Regions from separate parts of the Mesorhizobium sp. BAC0120 genome, predicted to be linked through region 2. Evidence: riboswitches for the same ligand, from Rfam matches in the RefSeq annotation. Region 2 holds a riboswitch; the other holds the start of a gene.
What was found. Region 2 has a riboswitch for S-adenosylmethionine ahead of metA (homoserine O-acetyltransferase MetA). Riboswitches for the same ligand answer to the same signal wherever they lie in the genome.

Region 1: another riboswitch for S-adenosylmethionine. It lies ahead of SAZ10_RS26515 (O-succinylhomoserine sulfhydrylase); the one in region 2 lies ahead of metA (homoserine O-acetyltransferase MetA).

What each region holds. Positions count from the first base shown of each region.
Region 1 is NZ_JAWRCU010000015.1:109,305-112,708, reverse strand. Features, by position in the region: gene SAZ10_RS26525 (isocitrate lyase/phosphoenolpyruvate mutase family protein) at 1-74, opposite strand, end outside; gene SAZ10_RS26520 (2'-deoxycytidine 5'-triphosphate deaminase) at 85-1,179, opposite strand; SAM riboswitch at 1,257-1,334, shown strand; gene SAZ10_RS26515 (O-succinylhomoserine sulfhydrylase) at 1,392-2,585, shown strand; gene apaG (Co2+/Mg2+ efflux protein ApaG) at 2,706-3,098, shown strand; gene SAZ10_RS26505 (Hsp33 family molecular chaperone) at 3,201-3,404, opposite strand, start outside.
Region 2 is NZ_JAWRCU010000023.1:43,085-46,488, forward strand. Features, by position in the region: gene SAZ10_RS30470 (class I SAM-dependent methyltransferase) at 1-508, shown strand, start outside; gene metA (homoserine O-acetyltransferase MetA) at 607-1,533, opposite strand; SAM riboswitch at 1,590-1,667, opposite strand; gene hisC (histidinol-phosphate transaminase) at 1,747-2,850, shown strand; gene SAZ10_RS30485 (prephenate/arogenate dehydrogenase family protein) at 3,076-3,404, shown strand, end outside.

The DNA of each region.
Region 1 (3,404 bases), on a different contig from region 2:
GGATTTGGAATGACGAAGCAACCGGATTTGTGAAGGGCCCGAAAATGCTCGACCTTGTCGGACCGGGAAATCACAATTCACCTGCTACCGAGCCGGCCGGAAATGCTTCGAGAGCTTCAGACCCTGCGCCTGGTAGTTGGAGCCGAGGTCGGTGCCGTAGAGCGACTTGGGGCGCGAGCGCATTCGCTCATAGACGAGGCGGCCGACGATCTGGCCGTGCTCCAGGATAAAGGGCACTTCATGGCTGCGGACTTCGAGCACCGCGCGGCTGCCGGTGCCGCCTGCGGCCGAATGGCCGAATCCGGGGTCGAAGAAGCCGGCATAATGGACGCGGAACTCCCCGACCAGCGGATCGAAGGGGGTCATTTCGGCCGCATAGAGCGGCGGCACATGCACGGCTTCGCGCGAGACGAGGATGTAGAACTCGTCGGGGTCGAGGATGAGCTCGCGGGCGCCGCGATCGTAGAGCGGCTCCCAGAAATCAAGGACGTCATGCGCCGCACGCCTGTCGACATCGATCAGGCCGGTGTGCCTCTTGCCGCGGTAGCCGACCAGGCGCTCGGCGTCGCCCGAAAGATCGATCGACAGCGCGATGCCGCCGCCAGTGATGTTCGGCGTCTCCGAGGCGACCAGCCCGTCGGCCTGGTGCAGCGCCTGAAGGTCCTGCCCGGAAAGGACCGCGTTGCCGGTGCGAAAGCGTATCTGCGAAAGTCGCGAGCCTGTCCTAACCACGATCGGGAAGGTGCGCGGGCTGACCTCCAGATAGAGCGGTCCCGAATAACCGGCAGGGACTTTGTCGAATTCCTGGCCGTAATCGGTCATCACCCGCGTGAAGATGTCGAGGCGGCCGGTCGAGCTCTTGGGGTTGGTGGAGGCCGACGCCCATTTGGGCAGGGAGAGGCGCTCCAGAAGGGGCACGATGTAGACGCAGCCCGTCTCGAGCACGGCGCCGCCGGCAAGGTCGAACTCATGCAGCTTCAGCCGGTCGAGCTTTTCGACGACGGTGCTGTCCGGACCCGGCAGGAAGCTTGCCCGCACCCGCCATGCCCTGTCGCCGAGGCGCAGGTCGAGGCTCGCCGGCTGGATCTGATCGGGATCGAGCGGCCGCGGCGCGGCGAGCGCGCCTTCGTCGAACAGCGCGGCGATCTCGCGATCGGGCAGAATTCCAGGCTGCTGCAAACTTTCACTCCGGTTTCGATGGCCCGACCTTTAGCCGCGATCCCAATTGACGCAAGCGGGACGGCGGTCTAAAGGGATCGTTATCCCGTGGTGATTTGGCCGGTCGGCTTGCAGCCACGTTAAACAAGTCGCTAAAGGACCGTAAGGCCCAGAGGCCATGAGGACCGGTTGCGACTTTCGCGGCCGGTTTTTTTGTTGTGAGGATACGGACCATGACTTCTCCAGAGAAGCGCAATTGGAAACCACAGACCGCCATGGTCCATTCCGGCACTCTGCGCTCCGGTTTCGCTGAGACATCCGAGGCGATCTACCTCACCCAGGGCTACGTCTATGAGACCGCGGAGGCGGCCGAGGCCCGCTTCAAGGGCGAGGAGCCCGGCTTCATCTATTCGCGCTACGCCAACCCGACCGTCGACATGTTCGAAAAGCGCATGTGCGCTCTGGAAGGCGCGGAGGACGCCCGCGCTACCTCTTCCGGCATGGCTGCCGTCGCAGCGGCGCTGCTCTGTTCAGCGCGCGCGGGCGATCATGTGATCGCGGCCCGCGCCCTTTTCGGCTCGTGCCGCTGGGTGGTCGAGACGCTGATGCCAAAATACGGGATCGAGACGACGCTGGTCGACGGCACGAAGAACGAGGAGTGGGAGAAGGCGGTGAGGCCGAACACCAGGCTCTTCTTCCTGGAGAGCCCGACCAACCCGACACTGGAAGTGATCGACATAGCCTTCGTGGCCCGGCTCGCCAACTCGATCGGCGCGAAGCTCATCGTCGACAATGTCTTTGCGACCCCGCTGCAGCAGAAGCCGCTCGACCTCGGGGCGCATATCGTCGTCTATTCGGCGACCAAGCATATCGACGGCCAGGGCCGCTGTCTCGGCGGCATCATCCTCTCCGACAAGGAATGGATCGACAAGAATCTGCACGACTATTTCCGCCACACCGGCCCGAGCCTGTCGCCGTTCAACGCCTGGACACTGCTCAAGGGCCTCGAAACGCTGCCGATCCGAGTGCGCCAGCAGACCGAGAGTGCGGCAAAGATCGCCGATTTCCTCGCCGAGCAGCCCGGTATCGCGCGCGTGATCTATCCGGGCCGTGCGGACCATCCGCAGGCGGACGTGATCAAGAAGCAGATGACCGGCGGCTCGACGCTGATCTGCTTCGACCTCAAGGGCGGCAAGAGGGCAGCTTTCGATTTCGAGAACGCGCTGCGGGTGGTCCTCATCTCCAATAATCTGGGTGACGCGAAGAGCCTGATCACGCATCCGGCAACGACCACGCACAAGAACGTGAGCGAAGAGGCACGCGCGGAGCTCGGCATCGGTCCGGGAACGCTCAGGATCTCCGTCGGTCTCGAGGACGTCGATGACCTGCTCGAAGATATCAACGCGGCGCTGAAAGCGGCACGATAGGCGGGCGCGCTGTGTTGGCACGGCAGCCCGGAGGGCAGACTTTGCTGCGCATTTCGGAAAAAGGCTGTTGACCGGGGCGCTCTCTCGTCCAGAATTGGCGCGACCGTTCGGATGGAGCCCATGTACCGCGCCATCACGCACAATATCGAAGTGAACGTCGAGCCGTTCTACCTCGCGGACCGCTCGGATCCCGACGAGAGCCGCTATGTCTGGGCGTATCGTGTGACGATCGACAATCAGTCGGACGAGTTCGTCAAACTGCTCTCCCGTTACTGGCATATCACCGATGGTGCGGGCCGGGTCCAGGAAGTGCGTGGGCCTGGCGTAGTGGGCGAGCAACCGGAGCTCAATCCGGGCGACAGCTATCAATACACGTCCGGCTGCCCGCTTTCGACGCCGTCCGGGATCATGGTCGGCACCTACAGGATGCAGAATGGCCGCGGCGAGATCTTCGAGATCGACATCCCCGCCTTCTCGCTCGACATCCCGGACAAGACGCGGACGGTGAACTGAGGCTCAGCGCTGGGGACAGTTTACTTTTTTCCGCTCGTGCCAGCCTTGAAGAGCCGCCGCTTTCTGCGGAAAAAAGTAAACTGTCCCCAGCGCTTCCTCGTTTTAATTCACCGGCTGGAACTCCGCCGGGTCGAACTGATAGGCCTTCGAACAGAACTCGCAGCTCACCCTGATCCGTCCGTCCTCGGTGCTCTCGTCGATCTCCTCGGCCGTGAAGCGGCCGAGGATGCCGCGGATCTTGTCGGGCGAGCAGGAGCATTCGTCGGCTACCCTGACGCCCTCGAAGACACGAACGCCGTGCTCGTG
Region 2 (3,404 bases):
GGATTCCGCGATCGACCGGATCCTGCTCGTCCACCTCCTCGAACATTCCGAAAACCCCCGCGAGACCTTGAAGGAGATCTGGCGCGTGCTCGCCCCCGGCGGTCGTGTGGTGATCGTGGTGCCGAACCGGCGTGGCGTATGGGCACGATTCGAGCACACGCCCTTCGGCACAGGTCGGCCTTTTTCTCGCGCGCAGCTCACCGAACTGCTCAGGGAAACCAATTTCACCCCAAGCTCCTGGAGCGAGGCTCTCTGCTTCCCGCCGTCGAAGCGGCGCTGGGTGATGCGCTTCCATCACCTGCTCGAGCGGACCGGCAGACGGTTCTGGCCGATATTTGCCGGTGTCGTGATCGTGGAGGCTCAGAAACGGCTGTACCAGGGCATCCCTGTCACGCAGCGCGCCTCCCGCCGCGTTTTCGTGCCGGTCCTTTCGCCGCAGGGCGCAGCCGGGGCGGCGGCGCGGCAGGGAATGGTGAGTAGCGAGTGGCGAGTAGCGAATAGTGAATAGTGAATAGTGAATAGTGAATAGTGCCTTCTATCTCAGCAATCCGCTGCTGTCATTCACCATTCACCATTCACCATTCACCATTCACTATTCACTATTCGCTATTCGCTATTCTTCCCAATCTTCTCCACGTCATAAGGCGCGGTTTGGTAGACTTGGTTGATCCAATTGCCGAAGAGCAGATGTGCGTGCGAGCGCCAGCGGTTGAGCGGCGGCCGGCTTGGATTGTCTTCGGGAAAATATCCGTGCGGCACCTCGATCGGCGTGCCGGCGGCTACGTCGCGGTCATACTCTTCCTTGAGCGACGTGGAGTCGTATTCGATGTGGTTGAACATATAGAGCCGGTTGCCGGTCTTTTCGGCAATCAGGCTGGGCCCGGTTTCATCTGAATCCATGAGCATCTCCAGGCCCGAGCCGGCAGGAATGTCGGCGGCTCGCACCTCCGTCCAGCGCGAAACAGGAATGGCGAAGTCGTCCGAGAAGCCGGCGAGATAGGGCGAGGCCGGAGCGTTGTTGCGATGGCGGAAGACGCCGAAGGCCTTTTTCTCAAGCGTATGTTTGGGAACGCCATGGAAATACCGGGCTGCCGCCATTGCTCCCCAGCAGATGAAGAAGGAGGAATGGACGTGGGACGTGGTCCAATCGAAGATGCGCGTCAGCTCGTCCCAATAGGTGACCTCCTCGAAGGGCAGGAGCTCGATGGGCGCGCCGGTCACGATAAACCCATCGAATCTGCGCCCCGCTACCTCCTCCCACGTCTGGTAGAAGGAGATGAGATGGTCCTCCGGCGTGTTCTTGGCCTTGTGATTGCCGATGCGCACCAAGGTCAGTTCCACCTGAAGGGGCGTGGCGCCGATCAGCCGTGCGAACTGCGTCTCCGTGCGGATCTTGTTGGGCATGAGGTTCAAGAGCCCGATCTGCAGCGGACGAATATCCTGCCGCAGCGCCGTCCGTTCGTCCATCACCGATACGCCCTCGCGCACGAGCACGTCGTGGGCGGGAAGCTGATTGGGAATTTTGATAGGCATGCGTAAGCTCTAAACAACAAAAAACCGGCGGCGAAAGTCGCAACCGGTCCAAATGGCCTCTGGGCCTTACGGTCCTTTAGCGACTTCTTTAACGTGGCTGCAAGCCGACCGGCCAAATCACCACGGAACACTGCACATTTAGAGCCGCCAAACCTTTGCGTCAACAAGGAAGCTTTGCTAGACGCATCGCACATCCTGACAGAGAGTCTTCCCGTGAACAAACCGTTGCGCCCCTTGCCGAAAACCGGCGTCCTGGACATCGCACCCTACGTGCCCGGCAAGAGCACCGCGCCTGCCGGTGTCGCGAAGGTCCATAAGCTCTCGTCCAATGAGAACCCGCTCGGCGCCTCGCCAGCGGCGATCGAGGCAGTGAAGAAGCTTGCCGCCAAGATGGAGTTTTATCCCGACGGCTCGGCGCAGCGGCTGCGCCAGGCGATCGGCGCCGCGCATGGGCTCAATCCCGACAACATCGTCTGCTCGAACGGCTCCGACGAAATCATCGGGCTTTTAGCGCAGACCTATCTCGGGCCGGGCGACGAGGGCATCATCACCGAGCATGGCTTCCTCGTCTATCGCAATTACATCCAGGCGGCGAGCGCCGTCCCGGTCGTGGCCAAGGAAAGCAACGAGCGCGCCGATGTCGACGCCATCCTCGCGGCGGTCACCGACAGAACGAAGATCGTCTTCCTTGCTAACCCGAACAACCCGACCGGCACCTATCTCCCGTTCGAGGAGGTGCGCCGGCTGCATTCGGCGCTGCCGAAAAGCGTGCTCCTGCTGCTCGACGCGGCCTACGCGGAATATGTCCGCCGCAACGACTACGAGGCCGGAATCGAGCTTGTCTCGTCGTCCGAGAACGTCGTTATGACGCGCACCTTCTCGAAGGTGCATGGGCTAGGCGGGATGCGCATCGGCTGGGTCTATGCGCCCGGCCATATCGTAGATGCACTGAACCGCATGCGCGGGCCGTTCAACGTCAACGCCGCCGCGATCGAGGCTGGCGTCGCCGCAATGGGCGACCGGGACCATGTCGAGGCGAGTGTCGCGCACAATAGCGAGTGGCTGCCCTGGGTGGTGGCGGAGCTCACCACGCTCGGCCTGAGAGTCACTCCGAGTGTCGGCAATTTCGTGCTCGTTCATTTCCTGGACGACGGCAAGCACACGGCGGAAGTGGCCGACGATTATCTCACCCAGCGTGGCTATATCCTGCGGCGCGTCTCGGCCTACGGCTTTCCGAATGCCCTGCGCATGACGGTCGGCACCGAAGAGGCCAATCGTGGCGTCATTTCGGCTCTTTCTGAATTCTTGAAGAGCTGATTGAGAGTTCGGAACAGATGTCGCGCCCCTTCGCGCCCCCCTCTGTCCTGCCGGACATCTCCCCCACAAGGGGGGAGATTGCGCCTTCACCTATGATTTCGCCAATCTCCAAGGATGGCGGTTGGCGAAACCAAAGCGGCCGGCCAATCTCCCCCCTTGTGGGGGAGATGTCCGGCAGGACAGAGGGGGGCGCGAAGGGGCGCGGTCGTCTCCGCCATTCCATCAATGCCACACCGGTCCAAGCCCTTGTCTGATCCTCTTTTCAACAAAATCGCCCTCATAGGCATCGGCCTCATCGGCTCGTCTCTTGCCCGCGTCGTGCGGCGCGAGAAGCTTGCCGGCCACATCGCCATCTCGACCCGCAGCGCAGCGACGCTCAAGCGCGCCGAGGAGCTTCGTCTCGGGGATTCCTATTTCGTGGACCCCGGTGATGCCGTGCGCGGGGCCGACCTCATCATCATCTCGGTCCCTGTCGGCTCGTCAGGCGAGGTCGCTCAAGCCATAGCGCCGGCGCTCAAGCCGGGGGCGATCCTCACCGATGTCGGCTCGACCAA